DNA from 4 places in the Janthinobacterium sp. BJB446 genome. Region 3 is predicted to be linked to each of the others. Evidence: predicted binding sites of a transcription regulator. Region 3 holds the regulator's gene; each other region holds the start of a gene.
What was found. Region 3 encodes FNR, which switches genes on or off when oxygen is low (the NO sensors DNR and NnrR bind a similar motif). Its sites were predicted from a motif close to TTGATNNNNATCAA; they were not measured.
Positions count from the first base shown of each region.

Region 1: CSQ92_RS00595 (DUF3079 domain-containing protein) is a predicted target of FNR. The motif match lies at 2,927-2,940, and genes of this name have one in related genera.
Region 2: CSQ92_RS17650 (KamA family radical SAM protein) is a predicted target of FNR. The motif match lies at 2,823-2,836, and genes of this name have one in related genera.
Region 4: CSQ92_RS13880 (universal stress protein) is a predicted target of FNR. The motif match lies at 2,327-2,340, and genes of this name have one in related genera.

Region 1 covers NZ_PDZK01000001.1:123,354-128,490, reverse strand. The annotation lists gene CSQ92_RS00615 (GNAT family N-acetyltransferase) at 1-68, shown strand, start outside; gene CSQ92_RS00610 (TetR/AcrR family transcriptional regulator) at 65-673, opposite strand; gene CSQ92_RS00605 (MFS transporter) at 919-2,064, shown strand; gene CSQ92_RS00600 (prolyl-tRNA synthetase associated domain-containing protein) at 2,075-2,569, opposite strand; gene CSQ92_RS00595 (DUF3079 domain-containing protein) at 2,633-2,842, opposite strand; gene CSQ92_RS00590 (hypothetical protein) at 2,979-3,437, opposite strand; gene CSQ92_RS00585 (GNAT family N-acetyltransferase) at 3,467-3,874, opposite strand; gene CSQ92_RS00580 (GNAT family N-acetyltransferase) at 4,027-4,488, opposite strand; gene CSQ92_RS28530 (hypothetical protein) at 4,780-5,137, shown strand, end outside.
Region 2 covers NZ_PDZK01000002.1:433,878-439,014, reverse strand. The annotation lists gene CSQ92_RS17665 (DNA-3-methyladenine glycosylase) at 1-475, shown strand, start outside; gene CSQ92_RS17660 (methyl-accepting chemotaxis protein) at 472-2,166, opposite strand; gene CSQ92_RS17655 (cache domain-containing protein) at 2,236-2,694, opposite strand; gene CSQ92_RS17650 (KamA family radical SAM protein) at 2,977-4,341, shown strand; gene CSQ92_RS17645 (MFS transporter) at 4,344-5,137, shown strand, end outside.
Region 3 covers NZ_PDZK01000004.1:371,812-376,948, reverse strand. The annotation lists gene ccoP (cytochrome-c oxidase, cbb3-type subunit III) at 1-535, shown strand, start outside; gene ccoG (cytochrome c oxidase accessory protein CcoG) at 538-1,920, shown strand; gene CSQ92_RS23750 (FixH family protein) at 2,023-2,547, shown strand; gene fnr (fumarate/nitrate reduction transcriptional regulator Fnr) at 2,551-3,309, opposite strand; gene CSQ92_RS23740 (response regulator) at 3,559-5,137, shown strand, end outside.
Region 4 covers NZ_PDZK01000001.1:3,137,840-3,142,976, forward strand. The annotation lists gene CSQ92_RS13870 (chemotaxis protein CheA) at 1-1,071, opposite strand, end outside; gene CSQ92_RS13875 (protein phosphatase CheZ) at 1,071-1,943, opposite strand; gene CSQ92_RS13880 (universal stress protein) at 2,422-2,889, shown strand; gene CSQ92_RS13885 (response regulator) at 3,045-3,689, shown strand; gene CSQ92_RS13890 (Crp/Fnr family transcriptional regulator) at 4,030-4,836, shown strand; gene hemP (hemin uptake protein HemP) at 5,088-5,137, shown strand, end outside.

The sequences.
Region 1 (5,137 bases), on a different contig from region 3:
GCTGGACCGCGACGGGCGAGACGGACAAGTATGGCGACGATGTGCTGGAGTTCCGCTTTACGGCCTAGGCTGCCAAGCGGTTGGCATCCCACACGCGCATGATTTGCGTGATGGCAGAGTCAAACACGGCGTAGCCTACGCCATCGCGGGCCTGGATAGCCACGCCCGATAGAAAGCTGTCGAAGACGGACGCCAGCGCCACGGCATCCATATCACCAGGCAAGTCGCCGCTGGCCATGCCCCGCTCGACGCAGCGCACGAAGCCGGCGCGCGTGCGGGCGCGCGATTGCGTGAGGGGCGCGGCCACGGCCGCGTGTTCGGCCGTCGGCGCGCTCATGCAGCCGAGCGCCACCATGCAGCCGGGCGGATGTCCCGGCTCGGACTGCATGCTGGCCGACTGGCGCAAGGCCAGCTCGATGGCCGCGCGCGGCGCCAGGCTATCATCCCACAGGCACTCCGTCACGCGGGCAAACGTGTCCAGATAGCATTGTGCCGCTTCGCGGAACAGCGCTTCCTTCGAACCGAACGCCGCATAAAAACTGGGCGCGGAAATGCCGCCGCCCAGGCTCGCCTTGAGCTGGCTCAAGGACGTCGATTCATACCCCTGCTGCCAGAATAAAAACATGGCCTGCTCGACCGCTGCCTGCCGGTCGAACGTGCGTGGCCGTCCCATTTGCGCCATCCTTCGCTCCTCCTCATTTACTTACATACTACTCGATACAGAAGTCATTGACAACGCGGCACGTCATCACCTATATTTATACCGATCGATACATATGTGCCGCAACGACGGTCAGGGGCGCTCCTGCGCCTGATCTCTTTACAAGGATGTTTGCCGTGAATCTCGCCACTATCACCACCGGAGCCAGCCCCGCGCTGGCCGACCGCCTCCCCGTCGCCGGCCTGCTGGCCCTGGCCATGACGGGTTTTATCTGCATCGTCACGGAAACCTTGCCCGCCGGCTTGCTGCCGCAGATCAGCTCTGGACTCGGCATCAGCGCCGCGCTGGCCGGGCAAATGGTCACGGCCTATGCCCTCGGCTCCCTGCTGGCAGCCATTCCGCTCACCATCGCCACGCGCGGCTGGCGCCGCCGCAACGTGCTGTTGCTGACCATCATCGGCTTTCTCGTGTTCAATACCGTCACGGCCCTGTCGTCGCACTACTGGCTGACCCTCGCGGCCCGCTTCTTTGCCGGCATGGCGGCCGGACTGGCGTGGAGCTTGCTGGCCGGCTATGCGCGGCGCATGGTGGCGCCCCACCAGCAAGGCCGCGCCCTGGCGCTGGCCATGGTGGGCGCACCGGTCGCCCTGTCCCTGGGCGTGCCGCTGGGCACCTTGCTCGGTTCGCTCGTCGGCTGGCGCGCCGCGTTCTGGATCATTTCCGCACTGACATTGATCCTCATCGCCTGGGTGCTGGCCAAGGTGCCGGACTACCCGGGCCAGTCCGTCCATGAGCGCCTGCCCTTGCGCCGCGTCTTCACGACGCCGGGCGTGCGCCCCGTGCTGGCCGTCGTCATCGCCTGGATGTTGGCCCACAATATTCTCTACACCTACATCGCCCCATTCGTGGCGCCGGCCGGATTGACGGAGCGAGTCGACCTGGTGCTGCTCGTCTTCGGCGCCGCCGCCATGGCTGGGATCTGGATCACGGGCAAGCTGGTCGAGCGCCACTTGCGCGCCACCGTGCTGGCCAGCCTGGCCGTGTTCGCCGCGACGGCCTTCGTGCTGGGCGTCGCATCGCACATTCCCGCTGTGATCTACCTGGGCATGGCCGTCTGGGGCTTGTCCTTTGGCGGCGCGGCAACGCTGTTGCAGACGGCGCTGGCCGACACGGCAGGCAGTGGCGCCGACGTGGCCTTGTCGATGAACGTCGTGGCGTGGAATGGCGCGATTGCGGCCGCGGGCGTGGTAGGCGGCGCCCTGCTGGAAACGTGGGGCGCGGACGCCTTCCCGTGGGCCATGGTCAGCTTGCTGGTGCTGGCGCTCCTCGTCGCCTGGTCGGCCCGCGCGCACGGCTTCCGGCCGGGACGGCGCAGCGGCGGCGCGTCCGTAGCCGGGCATTGATACAACGCGTTTAATCAGCCACCGGCACGCTCAGAATGCGGGGTACGTGTCCAGTATGGGCGAGGAAATCGACCAGGGTGGCATGCGACAGCGCCACCGTGGCCGTATTGCGCAAGGGATGGGCTTGCACAGAACCAGCTTCCCATACGGCCTGGTCCAGCACCAGTTCCACCGCCTGCGCACTGTCATGCAGCAAGGCAAACAGGCTGACGGAGCCGGGCGTGATGCCCAGATGCTGGAGCAAGCGTTCAGGCGAAGCCATGCTCAGCTTACTGGCCGGCAACAGCCGCCCCAGCGCCGCCAGGTCGATGCGCTTGTCGAAAGGCACGATGACGAGAAAATGCCGCCGACCCTTTTCATCGCGCACGAACAGATTCTTCACCATCAGGCCGGGCATGGCTGGCACGTGGATCAGCGCCTCGGCTATGGTGTGGACGGCCGGGTGTTCGGCCAGGGTGTAATCGCCGGCGCTGCTTGCCAGCCAGCGGGACAGGGTTTCTTGCATGGAGACTCCTCAGCTCGGACGCGATGAAGAGATTGTAGCGGCGCGCCGCGTGCTGCGCTGCCGTCAGGGCGGGTTCTCGTCCTTGTCGGCCTTGTCGACCTTGTCGGCCGCCGCCAGCCCCCAGTCATTCCAGCCTTCGCCAAACAGCTCGATCGGATGCTGCGTGCGCTCGGAACCATTGCCGCAGCGCATGGCGTCCGGCGGACAATACTTGTCGCAGCCCCAGCAGATGCGTTCGGGGTTCTTGGGGTTCAAGGGAAAAGGCTTGGCCATGGTGTGGGCGCCGGGGTCGGTTGGGTCTTGTTGATGACTCTAGACCTGGCGCGGTGGGCGGTCAAACCAATTTCAGCTAAAAACTTGTCCAATATCAAGCTTATGCAGATAGTGGAGCATCTGCATGGCGCGGCCCCTACTCTGTATCTTTTCTGACGGAGATGGCCACTTCCAGCACGATACGCGCCACATTGACACCGCCGTCGGCGGCTGGCTGTGCCTTGAGCTCATCCAGCGCGTAGATCATCGTCACCATGGCGCCAGGCACGAACAGCTTGATGTCCTGTTTGTCGTTCATGTAGATGCTCTCGTCCACTACCGAGCCATCCGCCAGGCGCAAGGTAACGCTGTTGACCTGATCGCCATGGCGGCTGTCCTGGCCCGCGAAATACGTTCGTTCGATGATGCCCGTCAAGGTTTGCGTCGGGAGGCGCTTGGCCTCGATGCTTTTCCACCATGCTGCGGAAGCGAACAGGCCGTGGCTGCCTTTCAGGCCCATGTAGGGCCTGGTACTGTCGAGGGTGAGGGCCTGGGTTTTGGCAACACGGCCGGGATCTTTTGCCAGGGCTTCGGCGAGGGTATAGACGGGTTTCATCAGGTGCGGGAATTGTTAAAAACGGTCGCTCAATGTTTGCGCCGGATGACGTAGGCATTGCCGGCAGGTTCAAAACCGAGCGTCGGATAGTAAGACATGGCGTCCGGGGCGGAGAGCAGTATCAAGGACACTTCGTCACCGATGACGGCCCGGGTCCGCTTGACAAGTTCCTTGCCGATTCCCAGGCCCTGGTAATGCTTGTTGACGGCCAGATCCGACAGATAGCAGCAATACGCATAGTCGGTCAACGACCGGGCCAATCCTACCAGCTCCCCATCCACCCAAGCCGACAGCAAGAGGCAAGGCGCGGCGAACATGCGCGCGATTCTCGGGAGATTGTCGGTGGGGCGCTTGATTCCGGACTGATCGAAAACACGGACGACATCGACCGGATCAAGGGGGAAATTGTGACGATATTCTACGGTGATGTTTTTCATGGTTTCAAAGGTGGAGGTAAGCGCGCTTGGGCATGCTGTACCCATGATATGGCCGCAGCCTGTTTCGACAAGCATCGCTCATGTCGGCGTATTCATAGTATGGCAGTTGCGGGGGATAAGGGCTGTTCCCGTCTCCGCCACGCACCTGTAACTCAGTCAATTGCCCGGAACTTTAAAAAACATTGGCCCTCATACTCCACTTCGCAATCCAATGCGAAGCCGATTCTTGCAAGCCCCCTGACGCGAGTGCGGCTGGGCGGCAGCAGGATAGTGACCGGGCTAATACCCAGTTCCAGCCGGCGGTGCATGAACCGGCGAACCAGCGCAGGACCATGTCCCCAGAACGCGGGGAGCAATACTAGTGCCAGGTCAGCTTCGCGCCCTTCCTTCTGAAAACCGCCCCAGCCGGCAAACGCGCCATCAATCCGGATAGCCCACGGCCCATAGCCATTTGCTTGCCACTGCGCGTCCTTGCCTTTCGCCCATTCCATCACAGTGTGCTCATCCCAGCTTTCGGTGGCGAGCGGCATGTGGCGGATGACGTCCTGGTGATTCAACAGAACGAGCCATTCTTCATTGGCAATATCGGAGAGCGGGTGAAAAGTAAAAGCCATGTGCGTCTTGTCAGTTTAATGAGAAGCCGATGAACCTCTCATCGTGCCACGAAAACTACATACTCACCAGTGGAGAACAAAAACGCTGGAGCCGGGATTGTTGACTGTAGACGGGGCAGTTCCATCCTTCCTGCATTCGCAAGGGTGTGAAGGCAGAGTCAACATGCGTGAGGCAATCCTGCCAGCAAACGAACAAGCTGTCGGCAGCTTGTGTGACAATGCACACACTGGAAATATGGAAGCTTCCATCTCTCTATCTGATATCGAACAGACTTGGCAAGGATTGTAAATATGTTGGCACCATTACGTTTGAATAGACGCATGTACGCTTCCTTTGTCGCCGCCGTTTTTCTTGTTGCTGGCGTCTCATCGGCGCGCGCTACCACGCTTGACGAGGACAGGACACGCGGTGACATACATGGATTGTTTGAGATCAGGGATGCTGCAGTAAAGTTCATGGCAGCAGAGAATTCCAAAAACGACACAAGGTGGCAGGTCTTGGAGCCGAACCGGAAGATTCTGGTGACGAAATGCGCGGTATCTTTACGTGTGGAATGGGTTCCGAAGAGCCGTGGCCTGTCTGGATCAAATGTTGCGGTGAGCTGCGCCAAGACTGTAAAGCCCACGATACAGCATAAATGGGAAGTGT
Region 2 (5,137 bases), on a different contig from region 3:
CGTGGAAACGGAAGCGTATGACCGGCTGGACCCCGCTTCGCACACGTATGGCGGCATGACGCCGCGCAATGCGGCCATGTTCGGCCCGCCCGCGCACGCCTATGTCTACCGCTCGTACGGCATCCACTGGTGCCTGAATTTCGTGTGCCGCGAAGCAGGGCATGGGGCGGGCGTGCTGATACGCGCGATTGAACCCGTGGCGGGACTCGATGCCATGCGCGAGCGGCGCGGCGTCGAGGATGCGCGGCTGTTGTGCTCGGGGCCGGGCAAGGTGTGCCAGGCGCTCGGCGTGAGCTATCTGCAAAACCGCCTGGCGCTCGATGCCCCGCCGTTCATGCTGCTGGCCCGCGAAGAAGAGGTGACGGTGCAGGCGGGCTCGCGTATCGGCATTTCCAAGGCGATGGAGACGCCGTGGCGTTTCGTGCTGGCCGGTTCGCGCTATCTGAGTAAACCGATGCGCGTGCCCGCCATCTAGCTGCGCTGGCGCCGCGAGGCATCCTTGGCGGCACGTAGGCCGGGCATGCGGCGTAGCGGGCTATGCAGTGCGCGCCGCTCCTGTTGCGCACTGGCAGGTTGCCGGAACGCTTCTTCTTCGGTATGGCCGCTCGGCGCGGCCGGGCGCTCGTCCAGGGTGAACACGGCCACGGCCGCCGACAATTTGACGGCCTGGTCCTGCAAGCTGGCCGCCGCCGCTGCCGCCTGCTCCACCAGGGCCGCATTTTGCTGGGTGACGTCATCCATTTGCGCGACGGCCTGATTCACTTCCGTGATGCCCGAGGCCTGCTCGGCGCTGGCCTCTTTCACGCGCTGGATGATCTCGTTGACTTGCTGCACCGAGGCCACGATGGCGTCCATGCTGTCGCCCGCCTGCTGCACGGCTACGCTGCCGCCATCGATGGTGGTGACCGAGGTGGCGATCAGGGTCTTGATTTCCTTGGCCGCCTGGGCCGAGCGCTGCGCCAGGGTGCGCACTTCGGACGCCACCACGGCAAAGCCGCGGCCCTGTTCGCCCGCGCGCGCCGCTTCTACCGCCGCATTCAGCGCGAGGATATTGGTCTGGAAGGAAATACCATCGATCACGCCGATAATGTCCACGATCTGGTGCGAATTGGCCCGTATTGTCGCCATCGTCGTCACGGCTTGCTGCATCGACGCGCCCCCTTGCACGGCCAGGGTCGATGCTTGCCCCGCCAGCTCGCAGGCCAGCTGGGCGTTGTCGGCGTTGTCATTCACGGCTTGCGTCAGCGTTTCCATGGCGCTCGACGTTTCTTCCAGCGAACTGGCCTGCATTTCCGTGCGCGCCGACAGATCCAGGTTGCCGGTGGCAATTTCGCGCGAGGCCGTGTCGATCGATTGCACGGCGCCCATGATGGTGCGCAAGGTCTGGTTCAGGTGGGCGATGGTCTGGTCCAGCACGCGCGACGTGGCGGCGATTTCATCATTGCCTTGCTTGGGCGCACCGGCCATCAGCTTGCCCGCCGCCAGGTCTTGCACGGCGTCGGCAATGCCGCGGATTTCCACCAGCATGGCGCGCCGCACCAGCATGGTCACCACGATGGAGACGAGGATCGACAGCAGCACCGTCAACAGCAGGCTCCAGCCCAAGGTGCGGAACTCGGCGCTGGCCGTCGCATGGGCCTGGCTGCTGAGCGTCGTTTCCAGCGCGGACAGTTGTGTCAGCTGCGTATTGAACTGGACGAATTGGGTTTCCGCCTTGAGCATGGAATTGGTGGCGATCGACTGGTCCATCTGCGCCATTTCCATGGTTTCCAGCACCGCCTTGCGATAGCCGGCCAGGGCCGTGATGGCCGCATCGACCAGGGTGCGTTCGGCGCCCGTGGCCGTGGCGCGCAGCGTGGCCAGCTGGGTGCCGATGGCCGCATGGCGCGCCTTGATCTGTTGCTCCAGCGTATCGAGGCGGGCCTTGGCGAAGCTGCCATTCGTCCACGACAGCAACTGGTACATATTGCCGTGCACATGCCTGGCCTCGCCTAGTACGTCGGCGGCCGCCTTCAAATGCGTGATGCGTACCCGTACCATGTTTTCCAGTGAGGCATTTTGCCGCACCATGCCATACCAGGCGCCGGTCGAGCTGAGTATCAGCAGCAGCAGGACCAGGGTGGGCGCCAGCAATAATTTTGGTCCGATGCGTAATCGATTGAGCATGCTTGACTCCCTGGCTATGGCTGTTCCAACCGCAGGCGGCGCGCGGCGTTCGTGCGCGCCGCCCTTGCCCTATTTCTTGTAGATCCCCGCTTCCAGCACCACATCGTTGACGCGCAGGATGTACGTGGTCTTCGGCTCGATCTTGCCGCTGGTGGGATTCTTGTACTGGTAGTCGACCCAGCCCTTGCCCTGCTTTTGCGCCAGCTCGATGATTTCACGGCGATATTTCTTGCCATTCGCGTCAGGGACATCCGTCAAATCCTTGCCCACGATGGAAGGATTGATGGGGTGGGCCAGCACGATGCCCGTCTTGATGTCGCGCATGTCCACATACAGCGAGCCCTGCACGAAGTCCGGGTCTTTCGCCGTGATTTTCTTCATCATTTCTTCCTTGCCATGCGCCTTCATGAAGGCGGCGCCCCGTTCGGCCATGGCGATGGCGTCTTTTTCCGTTGGTTCGACCGCGGCGCTGACGCTGCCGCCGGCAAATGCCAGGCACAGCAGGCTACCCGTGAATAAGCGTTTCATGAAAGCTCCTTGTGGTATCGAGGGATGTGTTGCCAAGTCGTAATTTACGTCGCCGGCGGTCCCATCAAATTGCGATGGAACAAACTACGGTGTTGCTTGTCGGCAGCATGCAACGTATCGACGGCTTGTTGATATGTAGCAATTTGGTTCCAGGCAGCAAGAACTATGATGACTTTCACAGCATGCCGAGCTGGCCGGGTATGGGGGAGGAAGAAGCTGGAATTGGCCGATATGGGGCTGGTTTCATGAAAGTTATCGCTATTTACAGGCAAGGAGCAGATCGTGTCCGCACCCATTACCGAGCCGTTTTCACCCAAGTTCAAGCCGTATACGCGGCACACCATTCAACAGGCGCGGCAGTGGGAATGGCTGCCGGAAGAGCAGCGCGAAGCCGTGCAAGTGGTGTCGCACGTCTTGCCATTTCGCACCAATGCCTATGTGCTCGATCAGTTGATCGACTGGAACAACATCCCGGACGACCCCATCTACCGCCTCGTCTTCCCCCACCGCGACATGCTGCCGCCCGAGCAGTACGCGCACTTGCGCGAGCTGGTGCTGGTGCAGCGCGACAAGGCGGCCATCGACGCCTATGTGCATGGTTTGCGCCTGGGCATGAATCCCCATCCAGCCGGCCAGATGACGCACAACGTGCCTCGGGTCAACGATGCGCCCGTGCGCGGTTTGCAGCATAAATATGCGCAAACGGTGCTGTTTTTTCCCAGCGCGGGACAGACGTGCCACGCGTATTGCACCTTCTGCTTCCGCTGGCCCCAGTTCGTCGGCATGGACGACATGAAGTTCGATGCGCACGAGTCGCATGAACTGGCCGCCTACCTGCAACTGCATCCGGAAGTGACGGACGTGCTGATCACGGGCGGCGACCCGATGATCATGAATACGCGGCAACTGGCCGCCTACCTGGAGCCGCTGCTGGCGCCGGGCCTGGAACACATCCAGAACATCCGCATCGGCACCAAGGCGGTGGCGTATTGGCCGCAGCGCTTTGTCTCGGACCGCGATGCGGACGACTTGATGCGCCTGTTCGAGCGCATCGTCAAGGCGGGCAAGAACTTGGCCGTGATGGGCCATTACAGCCATGCCGTCGAGTTGCGCCAGGACATCGCCCAGCAAGCCGTGAAACGCATCGTCTCCACGGGGGCCACCTTGCGCATGCAGGGGCCGCTGATCCGCCACATCAACGAAGACCCGGCAAGCTGGGCCGAGCTGTGGCAGACGGGCACGCGCCTGGGGGCGATTCCGTATTACATGTTTGTCGAACGGGACACGGGCCCGCGCGCCTATTTCGAGTTGCCCCTGGCGAAGGCGCACGAGATTTTCCAGGCCGCCTACCAGATGGTGTCCGGCCTGTCGCGCACGGTGCGCGGACCGTCCATGAGCGCCTTCCCCGGCAAGATCGTCATCGACGGCATCGTCACCATCCATGGCGAAAAACTGTTTGCCCTGCAATTTTTGCAGGCGCGCAACCCGGACTGGGTGCGCCGGCCGTTTTATGCCAAGTTCGATGCGGAAGCGACGTGGATGGACGATTTGAAGCCAGCCTTTGGCCAGGAGAAATTCTTCTTCGAAACGGATGAACCCATGCCGCACGTGCCGCATAAAATCATCCGCCTGGCACAGGCCGCCTGAGCATGCACGGCGCCGGCGGCTCTTCCCGCTCCGGCGTGGCCGTGTTTTGCCTCGTGTTCCTGCCGTTCGCGCTCGGGCACTACCTGTCGTGCCTGTTGCGCGGCGTCAATGCCGTGCTGACGGCGGAATTACTGGGCGCCATCGCCCTGACGCCAGCCCAGCTAGGCCTGCTGACCAGCGCCTTCTTTCTCGCCTTTGCTCTGGTGCAATTGCCAGTTGGCATGGCGCTCGACCGCTACGGCCCCCGCACGGTGCAACTGTGGCTGCTGGCGCTGGCCGCCCTGGGCGTGTGGCTGTTCAGCCGGGGCCACAGCTTTGCCGAACTGATGTGGGCGCGCGCCCTGATGGGGGCGGGCCTGGGCGGCTGTTTCATGGCGGCCGTGAAGGCGATCTCGTGCGCCATCGCGCCATCGCGTCTGCCTTCCGTGCATGGCTACCTGATCGCCGTGGGCGGCCTGGGCGCGGCCACGGCCACCATGCCCGTCAAGCTGGCCCTGCACTACACGGACTGGCGCGGCGTCTTCCTGGGCCTGGCGCTGGCGGCGCTGGCCATCGGCTTGCTGATCCGTCTGCTGTCGCCGGCCCTGCCCCTGCCTGCCGTGGCCATGAGCAAGGTCAGCGTGTGGAGTGTCTACCGTGACCGGGCCTTTCGCCGCACCATCGCGCTGATCCTGTTGCCGCACACGGTGTTCTTTGGCGTGCAAGGCTTGTGGGTGGGGCGCTGGCTGGCCGACGTGGGCGGCATGTCCGATGACAGCGTGGCATATCTGTTGTACCTGGGCATGGCGGCCGTCAT
Region 3 (5,137 bases):
CGATCCGCAGGCGCAAGCCATCGGCCAGCGCCTGTTCCTGACCTACTGCGCGCAATGCCACGGTTCGGATGCACGCGGCAACAAGGGCTTCCCCAACCTGACCGACAAGGACTGGCTGTATGGCGGCGAACCCGACGTCATCAAGACCACCATCCTGCACGGCCGCAATGGGCAGATGCCACCGATGGGCGCCGCCCTGGGCTCCGAAAAGGATGTCGAGAACGTGGCCCATTATGTGCTGAGCCTGTCCGGCTCGACCTCGGATCCCGTCAAGTCCGTGCTGGGCAAGGCCAAGTTTGGCGCCTGCATGGCCTGTCATGGCGCCGATGCCAAGGGTAACCAGATGCTCGGCGCGCCGAACCTGACGGACAAGACCTGGCTGTACGGCGGCAGCGCCGATACCATCATGGAAACCGTACGCAAGGGACGCAGCAACACCATGCCGGCCTTCAGCGATTTCCTCGGCGAATCCAAGGTACACGTGCTGTCGGCGTATGTCTGGAGCCTGTCGAATCCGCAGGCACCCGCAAAGTAAAAATGGAACCTCAAGTCATCAAGATGTATGCGGCCCGCGAGCAAATCTACCCTCGCGAGGCCAAAGGACGCTACGCTACCTGGCGATGGGTATGCGTATGGCTTACCCAGCTGGCGTTCTACGGCTTGCCGTGGTTGACCTGGAATGGCAGGCAAGCCCTGCTGTTCGATTTGACCACGCGCAAGTTCTACATTTTCGGCGTCGTGCTGTGGCCCCAGGATTTCATCTATCTGGCGGCCCTGCTGATCATCTGTGCGTATTTGTTGTTCCTCGTCACGGCCATTGCCGGGCGGGTGTGGTGCGGGTTCTCCTGCCCGCAAACGGTATACACGGAAATTTTCCTGTGGGTCGAACGCCGCATCGAGGGCACGCGCAGCGCGCGCATGGCTCTCGACAAGCAGGGCCCCTCCGTGCGCAAGGCGTTCAAGAAGACGGCCAAGCACCTGGTATGGGGCGCCATCGCCCTGTGGACGGGTTTTACCTTTGTCGGCTACTTCACGCCGATCAAGGAACTGGCGCAGTCGGTGACCACCCTCAATTTCGGTCCCTGGGAATGGTTCTGGGTCTTGTTCTACAGCCTGGCAACCTACGGCAACGCGGGCTGGCTGCGCGAGCAAGTGTGCAAATACATGTGCCCCTACGCGCGCTTCCAGAGCGCCATGTTCGACCAGGACACGCTGATCATCACCTACGATGCCAAGCGCGGCGAACCGCGTGGCGCCATGAGCAAGAAGGCCGGCAACAACGACAAGCTGGGCGATTGCATCGACTGTACCCTGTGCGTGCAGGTGTGTCCGACCGGCATCGATATCCGCAACGGCCTGCAGTATGAATGCATCGGCTGCGCCGCCTGCGTCGATGCCTGCAACAGCGTGATGGACAAGGTCGAGCGGCCGCGCGGCCTGATACGCTACAGCACCGACCATGCGATGGAAAACAACTTCAATTCGAAGCAGATACGCCAGCGCGCCATGCGCCCGCGCGTCTTGATCTACACTTCCATCCTGGCCCTGATCATCATCGCCGTGTGTACCTCGCTGGCCCTGCGCACGCCCCTGAAAATGGACGTGATCCGCGACCGCGGTTCGATGGGACGCGAAGTGGAGGACGGCATGATCGAAAACGTCTACCGCCTGCAGATCATGAATACGTCCGAGCAAAGCCAGCATTTTAAAATCAGCGCTTCCGGCTTGCCGGGCCTGACCTTGCTGACGCGCGAAGAAGTGACCTTGCAGCCAACGGAAACGCTGGGCTGGCCGATCCGCCTGCGCGTGCCGCACGGCGTCGGCGAGAAGGGCTCGAACAAGATTGCGATCGAATTGCAATCGCTGGACGATCCATCGCTGCATGTGCGTGAAAGCGCGGTATTCATCGTGCCACGTTAACAAGGAAAGGCGGACGGGGACCGGGTGCCCTCGCCGCCGCCACGAAGTTGCAGGAAGGCCGGTCCCCATGCGGGGACTGGCTGATTAAACAGGAGAAATATCATGTCCGACAGTCTGAAACTGCAAGCACCCGTTGCACCGTGGTACAAGCATCGCTGGCCATGGCTGCTGATGATCGGTCCCGGCCTGTCCGTGGTCGTCGGCAGCTTCATGGGCTATATCGCATTTACGCAGCCCGATGCGCTGGTGGTGGGCGATTATTACAAGCAGGGCAAGGCGATCAACCAGGATTTGAAGCGCGACACGATCGCCAGCGACCTGGCCATGGATACGCGCCTGTCATATGACGTGGCTGCAGCGCGCCTCAGTGGTTCCGTGCACAGCTTCGGCAAGGCTTATCAGGCGCCTTTGCTGCTGCACCTGGCGCATGCGACCCTGCCGGAAAAGGATATCAAGCTGCTGGTGCAGCCCGATGCGGCCGGCAATTTTTCCGTGGCACTGCCGATGCTCGAGCGCAGCCGCTGGCAAGTGCTGGTGGAAAACGACAAACGCGAGTGGCGCCTGTCCGGCATCTGGACCTGGCCCCTGCAACGCAGCATCGCGCTGCACGCGGATGAAGAACTGTAAGTCTTATTTGCAGACGTCCGTACCGGCCGTAATCGCTTTCAACTTGGCCGGCTGCAGGATTTCGATCTCGCGGTTCGAGACGCGCAGCCAGCCTTCTTTCTTGAATTTCGACAATAAGCGGCTGACGCTTTCGATGGTCAGGCCCAGGTAGTTGCCGATTTCCTCGCGCGACATGCGCAGCTGGAAATTGCTGCCCGAATAGCCGCGTGCTTCATAGCGCGACGCCAGGTTGACGATGAAGGCGGCAAAACGCTGGGTCGCCTGCATATTGCCCAGCAATAGCATGACGCTTTGCTCGCGCGTGATTTCCTGGCTCATCATGCGGTGGAAATGACGCAGCAGGGTCGGCATATTGCCCAGCAATTGTTCCAGGCTGGAAAACGGAATTTCACACACTTCGCTGTCTTCCAGCGCCACGGCATTACAGTGGTGGCGGTCGGCGCTGATGGCATCCATGCCCAGCAGTTCACCCGCCATCTGGAAACCCGTCACCTGCTCTTCGCCACCCGGATTGATCTGGTAGGTCTTGAAGTGCCCCAGGCGGATCGCGTACAGGTTCTGGAACGAGTCGCCGATGCGGAACAGCGAGGCCCCGCGCACGATCTTGCGGCGGCGGCCGATGATCTGGTCCAGCCTATCCATGTCGCCCACATCAAGGCCCATCGGCAGGCACAATTGATGCATGCTGCAGGTCGAGCATCGTGCACGCAACGCCTCCACGTTCACGGTGGGCAAGGTGGGAGTGAGTAGCGCTTCAGTCATGTCGGTACCTTTTAGAAAATGCAACAACAAGTTTACTGCATACAGCTGCATACAGGGTTGCCGTATGCCAATTTCACCGTAAATTCGGCGAATAAACGACGTCCAGCCTTTAATTATATGGCAACATCGTCAAAAGCCCATACGGGGCGGGCAATTTGCGCGGCGGCGCTTGCCAAGCTGGGGTATTGATAGGAAAATTCCTGACAGCATTATCTGCCGCCTGTGCCGCCCGGCACTGAAAAGGAAATCATGAAGCCTCTCGGCATTAAAGCAAAAGTCGCGCTGGCCACCAGCCTGACCTCGATCGCCATGATCGCGCTGGTCACCATGATCCAGGTGCAGCACATGCGCGACGACTTCACCCGAGTACTGCTGAGCCAGCAGTCATCCCTGATCAGCCGCACCGCTGCCGAGCTCGACGACAAGCTGGGCATGCTGCTGCAGATTGTCACCCTGACGGCCAGGCAGCAGCCGCCGGAACTGATCGCCCAGCCCGCCAAACTGCGCGAATACTATGCGCGCCGCTCGATGCTGGTGCTGTTCGACGACGTGCTGGTGCTCGACGCGCATGGCGCCATCGTGGCCGACATGCCGGAAGTGACGGGGCGCGCCGGCATCAACGTCGCCGAGCGCGAGTACTTCCAGACCGTCCTGCGCACGCGCCAGCCCATGATTACCGAGCCGATGCTGGGCAAGTCGAGCGGCATGCCCATCGTGCAGATGGTGGCGCCCGTGCTGGCCGCCGATGGCCAGGTGGCCGGCGTGGTGATCGGCGTGCTGCGCCTGTACAAGGACAATCTGCTGGGCCGCCTGCGCTCGGAAAAGATCGGCAAGAGCGGCTATTACTTCATCCTCACGCGCGGCGCCGTGCCGCGCTATGTGCTGCACCCCGATACCAGCCGTTTGCTGCAGCCGCGCAAGCCGAACGCCAACCTGACGACCACCCAGCTGCTGAAGGAGGATGGCGAAGGCAGCATGGTCAGCACCAACAGCCGCGGCATCACGGCCGTCAACAGCTTCAAGCGCCTGAAATCCGTGAACTGGCTGCTGGCCGCCTCGCTGCCCGTCGAGGATGCCTTCGAACCGTTCGACGGCGTACTGTACCGGCTGGTGCTGTGGAGCATCCTCGCTTCGCTGCTGGCCGCCTTTGTTCTGGGCTTGGTTACCGTGCGCCTGCTGTCGCCGCTGGTGCGCCTGCGCGACACCCTGCTGGCCCTGCGCACCAGCGGCAGCCGTTTCACCCCCGTGCCGGTACAGCAGCGCGACGAGATCGGCGAACTGACGGAAGCGTTCAATGGCCTGATGAGCGAACGCGACCGCCTGCAGCAGGAACTCGAAGCGCGCGCGGCGGAGCTGGAGCAGGAACGCGACCGGGCCGAGGCGGCCAACCGCGCGAAGAGCGATTTCGTGGCCAACATGAGCCATGAAATCCGCACGCCCCTCAATGCCGTGCTGGGCATGGTGTATTTGCTGGGCAATACCAGGCTCGACACGGAACAGCGCAAGTACCTGACCATGGTCAGAGTGGCGGGCCAGTCGCTGCTGGGCATCCTCAACGATGTGCTCGACTATTCGAAGATCGAGGCGCGCCGCATGGAATTGTCGCCCGTCGAATTCGACCTCGATGAAGTCATGAATACCCTGGCCACGACGATGACCATGAATGCGGGCGAAAAGGAGCTGGAACTGGCCATCGCCGTCGAGCCCGACGTGCCGCGGCGCCTCGTGGGCGACGCCCAGCGCCTGCAGCAAATTCTCGTCAACCTGGCCGGCAACGCCATCAAGTTTACCGAGAGCGGCGAAGTGGTGGTGGCCGTCAGCCTGGCCG
Region 4 (5,137 bases), on a different contig from region 3:
CGGATCGTACAAGCTGTCGACCACCACGCGGTCGACTTCCGTCTCCGCGCCCTCGATGGTCAGCTCGACATCCTTGCCCAGGTCCTTCGCCAGCTCGCGCACCAGGCGCGGGAATTTCTGGAACAGACGGCCCACGGGTTGCATGCGCGTGGCCAGGGTGGCCCGCTGCAATTCCGTCGAGTAGCGCGAAGCGCGTTCCAGGGTTTCCGCCAGAGTCGCCATCAGGGTGGCAGCCTGGCCTTCGAATTTGAATTGCAGCAAGCGCTCAAGCAGCACGGCAGCCTGGTTGGCGGCCTGCACGGATTCGCCGGCCACTTCCAGCAGGGCGTCGAGCTTGACGGCGTCGACGCGGATGCTGTCTTCCTTGACGGGCGCGGCATGGCGCACTTCCGGACGCTCTTCGCGTCGTTCGGCGCCATCCCAATTCTTGGCGGCCGGCTTGGCGGCAGCGGCAGCGGCCGGCGCGGCGGCCACGACGGCAGGCGCAGCGGCGACGGCGGACACCGGCGCGGCAGCGACCCGGCTGCCCTCGGGCACGACGGCGTTATACATGCCTTCCCAGTCCAGGCCATCGGCGCCGGCGGTGGAAACGGCGGCGGCGGGCGCGGCCACGGCAACTTCTGCGACCTCGGCAACGACCACGGCCGCTTCCGCCACCACGGCGGCCGGCGCAGGCGCGTCCATGCCCTTGCCTTCGATGGCGTTCGTCAGGATATGTTCCAGCTCTTCCGGCATGGCCGGCAAGCTTTCCGGCGCGGCGCCATTCGCCAGTTCCGTCAGCTGGTCGGCCACGAAACCGGACGCTTGCAGCGCCGCCTCGATGGCGATGGGGGTTACCGGCGCTGCGCCCGTGCGCAAGGCGTCAAACAGGTTTTCCGTCAGATGGCAGGCCGCCACCAGCGCGGGCAAGCCCATGAAGCCGGCGCCGCCCTTGATGGTGTGGAAAGAACGAAACACGGCATTCAGTGTTTCCTTGTTGTCAGGATCACGCTCGAGGCGCAATAAGTGCTCTTCAACATTAACCGCAAGATCCATCGCCTCAACGACGAAATCCTTGAGCATATCGTCCATTAGAATCCCAAATCCGCAAGAAGGTCGTCTACATTATCCTGGTCCAGCGCCACCGACGGCACGGACGGGCCCTGCATCAGCGGCACCGGCTTTTGCGCCAGCTTTTCGCGCACCTCGGCCGGCGCGTTGTCGCGCAGCAGCTGAGCCAGCTCGTGCTCCACCGTCTTGGTGATGTTGACCACTTTTTTGATCAGCTGGCCCGTGATGTCCTGGAAGTCCTGGGCCATCATGATTTCCAGCAAGCGTGCTTTTTCCGCTTCCGTTGCTTCGGCAACGGCTTGCGCGAACTGGCGTGAATCGCCGGCCAGGGCCTTGAATTCTTCCAGGCTCAGCTTGCCATCGAACAAGGCTGTCCAGCGGCTGTCCATGTCCTTGGCTTTCTTCGACAGCACGTCTTGCGCCGGCATGCCTTCGTCGAGCGTATTCAGGACCTTGTTGGCGGCCTGCTCCGTCAGGGTGGCGACATATTCCAGGCGGTCCTGGGCGTCGACGATCTGCGACGACGCTTCCGTCAATGCCTTGTCGTAGCCCAGTTCGCGCAGCGAATCGTGCAGCAGGCGCACGATGCCGCCCAGGCGCTCGAACATCGGCTTGTCGGACTGGTCGACCGGGTCGGCCGCTTCGCCAGGCGCACCGGCGCTGGCCACGGGGGTCGCTTCCGCTGCGGCTGGCGCGGCAGCCACCGGCGCCGCTGCGGCTGCAGCTGCCGGTGCGGCGGCGCTGGCCGACACGGAGTCGAACAGCGCGTCAAAATCGTCATCCGCGATCACGGCGGGAGCGGGCGCGGCGGCAGGCGCCGGCGTGGCTGCGGCCGCGCTTTGCGCGGATACTTCATCGAATAATGCATCGAAATCATCAGCGGCGTTGGTCATATCCCTGCTTCTCCATAATTTGTCAAAATTCCGCCTGAACTGTGCGTTTTACAGACTGATACCCACAATTTCTCGATTAAGATGATTTGAGGCAATACCGCTGCGATGGTGCGAGTGTAGCAGGGCGCCGCCCTGTTGGTAAATCTCAAAACGCGCTTCCCGGTGCAAAGCTGGCCCACAAGAGCTTTTCCGCCAGGAAATAAGTGTTCCTGCTGTTGTATTTTGAAATACTACCATTGGCGTGCGTGCAAGACCACGCGCCGCACAAGAAATCCTGCCCGCGGGCGCCTGCGCAACAGCGCCATATGGATATCGCTGGGACATCGTTGCACCTTAAACACGATCTTTCTGCCAATGTTGTCTATACTGAAGGTGCAGTAGTATTGACAATTATCAAGTCTTTACATGAATACAATGCTGCCGCCACGTCTACAATAAGAGGCGTTGCGCGCGCTGAGTCATCGCCAAAGGACCTGCCATGTATAAGAAAATTCTGATCGCCACGGACGGCTCCACCGTCTCCAACTTGACGGCCTGCGCCGGCGTTGCCTTTGCCGAACAGATGCACGCCGACATCCTTGCCGTGTACGTGGCACCCGAGTACCAGTACCCGGTGTATATCGAAATCATTCCGCCAAGCTATCCCAGCGAAGAGGAATACCGCATCGCCATGCGCAAGGCGGGCGCCGACCACTGGCAGCCCATCCTCGACGCGGCTGCCAAGCGGGGCCTGCAGGCGACGGGCTTGACGGCCTTTTCCGACAGCCCGGCCCTGAAAATCGTGGAAGTGGCGCAATTGCAGCAATGCGACCTGATCTTCATGGGCTCGCATGGCCGCAGCGGTTGGGGCCAGTTGCTGCTGGGCAGCGTCACCAACAAGGTGCTGTCGCACTCGAAATTGCCCGTGCTCGTGCATAGGCTGATCAAGGAACCCCCGGCAAAATAAGGGGTCACATGGCCACGGAGGCCGCCGTTGCCGGCACAGCAAGAAAAAGGCAAACGTGCGGCCACTTCAGTTAAAATGACAACATTTCTCGTTTCTTAACATTTGATTGTCCGGTAACGGACACAGCAGATTACACGCCACCAGATTGCCCGCCTATGATACGTATTGTGATTGCCGACGACCACACCATCATGCGTGAAGGATTAAAGCGCATCCTTGACGGCGCGCCGGATATCGACATCGTGGGTGAGGCCATCGACGGGTTTGAAGTCCTCAACCACGTGCGCCAGGGCGGCTTCGACCTGCTGCTGCTCGACCTGTCGATGCCGGGCCGCAGCGGCGTCGACCTGATCCGGCAAATCCGCAGCGAGGCGCCCAAGCTGTCCATCCTGATCCTCACCATGCATGAGGAAGAGCAATATGCGGTGCGCGCCATCCGCGCCGGCGCGCAAGGCTATCTGACCAAGGAAAGCGCGGGCACCCAGCTCGTGGGCGCCATCCACAAGGTGGCGTCGGGACGCCCCTACATCAGCGCCGAGGTGGCGGAGCAGCTCGTGCTCAACATCATGATGCCGAATGAAAGCTTGCTGCATAAACAGTTGTCGGACCGCGAATTCGAAGTCTTTTCCCTGCTGGTGGCCGGCAAGTCGATCACGGAAATTGCCAACAACCTGCATCTGAGCGTGAAGACGGTGAGTACGCACAAGACGCGCATCATGCAAAAGATGGGCATGAGTTCCCTATCGGAAATGGTCCAGTATGCCGTCGCGCACCGCCTGCTATCGCCCTTCAAGACGTGATCCTCCTGGCGCGCGTCCGCGCGCCAACTGTAGGAACAATCCTACCTCACCTACCGCAGCTCCTACTGCCATATTCAGCCACTGCTGATATTAATTGCATACGGTTGTTGGCATACTGAAACCAGTCATCAAGTTGCTGGAAAGTTATTTCATCACACAGCAAGTCTTCAGCGAATTGAGCATTACCTGCCTGGACGCGCGCCGCCGACCCTTGCCCGCCCGCCGCCCCGAGCACCCCGTCATTCAACTCTGAACTACCTGTCACCAGGAGATGAACATGCTGTCCACGCAAACGCCCGACACCCGCGCTGCCTCACCGTCGCTGGCCCCCTCCTCCCCGATGGAAGCGGGACGCCAGCGCCAGGGCCGGCTCTGGTCGAACCTGAAGGAGGTGTGCGACCTGCTGCATATCTCCAGCGCCTGCACCATCGCCGCTGACGAACTGCTGTTCCAGCACGTGCAATTCAAGACGGGCCAGCGCGTGCATACCATCGGCCAACCGTTCGACACCCTGTACATCGTCAATTCGGGCTTCCTGAAAACCGTGCTCATCGATGAATTCGGCAATGAGCAGGTACTCAGCTTCCCCATGAAGGGCGACATGCTGGGCGTCGACGGCATCCACTCGCGCCATTACTCCTCGGAAGCGGTGGCCCTGTCCGACTGCGACCTGATCCTGCTGCCGTTCAAGAAGCTGACGGCGCTGGGCAGGGTGCACCTGGAACTGGAAAACGTCATGTATGGCGTGATGAGCCGCGAACTCGTGCGGGAGCAAGCCATGATCGGCATGCTGGGCGCCCTCAGCGCCGAAGCCCGCGTGGCGCGCTTCCTCGTCTCGCTGGCCGACCGCTTCGCGCAGATGGGCTATTCGAGCAAGCTGTTCAACCTGCGCATGACGCGCCATGAAATCGGCAGCTACCTGGGCCTGACCCTGGAAACGGTCAGCCGCACCTTGTCCGCATTCAATGAAATTGGCCTCATCACGGTTGACCAGCGCACCATCGGCATCAAGGATCCGGACGCCCTGAAAACCCTGCGCCGCCTGCCGCCGTCGCGCTCGCGCGCCAAGCAGCTGGCCGCCGCCAAACTCAAGGCCGATACCACCGCAGCCGCCACCGCCTCGGCGCAATTGCTGGCCACCATTTAGCGCCATCCCGATTTCTTCAAGCTTGGCACAGGCTTGGCCCGGCCAAGGCGCGCAACGCCTTGCCGGGTCTTTTTTGCGGCCACTCCCCTTCCGCGCCGCGCCAGCGGCCACCTTTGCGCAGCAGCATCTTCCACGCTGCCATCTCGCCGCAAAAAAGCGCGGATTCCACACAAATAAGCCTTGCTTTTCGGGCCACATTCAACAATAATGCAAATACGAATCATTCTCAACTGAGATAAAGAAAGCCCAACATGCAAAGCTCAAAACCAGCCTTGATCCAGGATGCCGCTACCGCCCACGT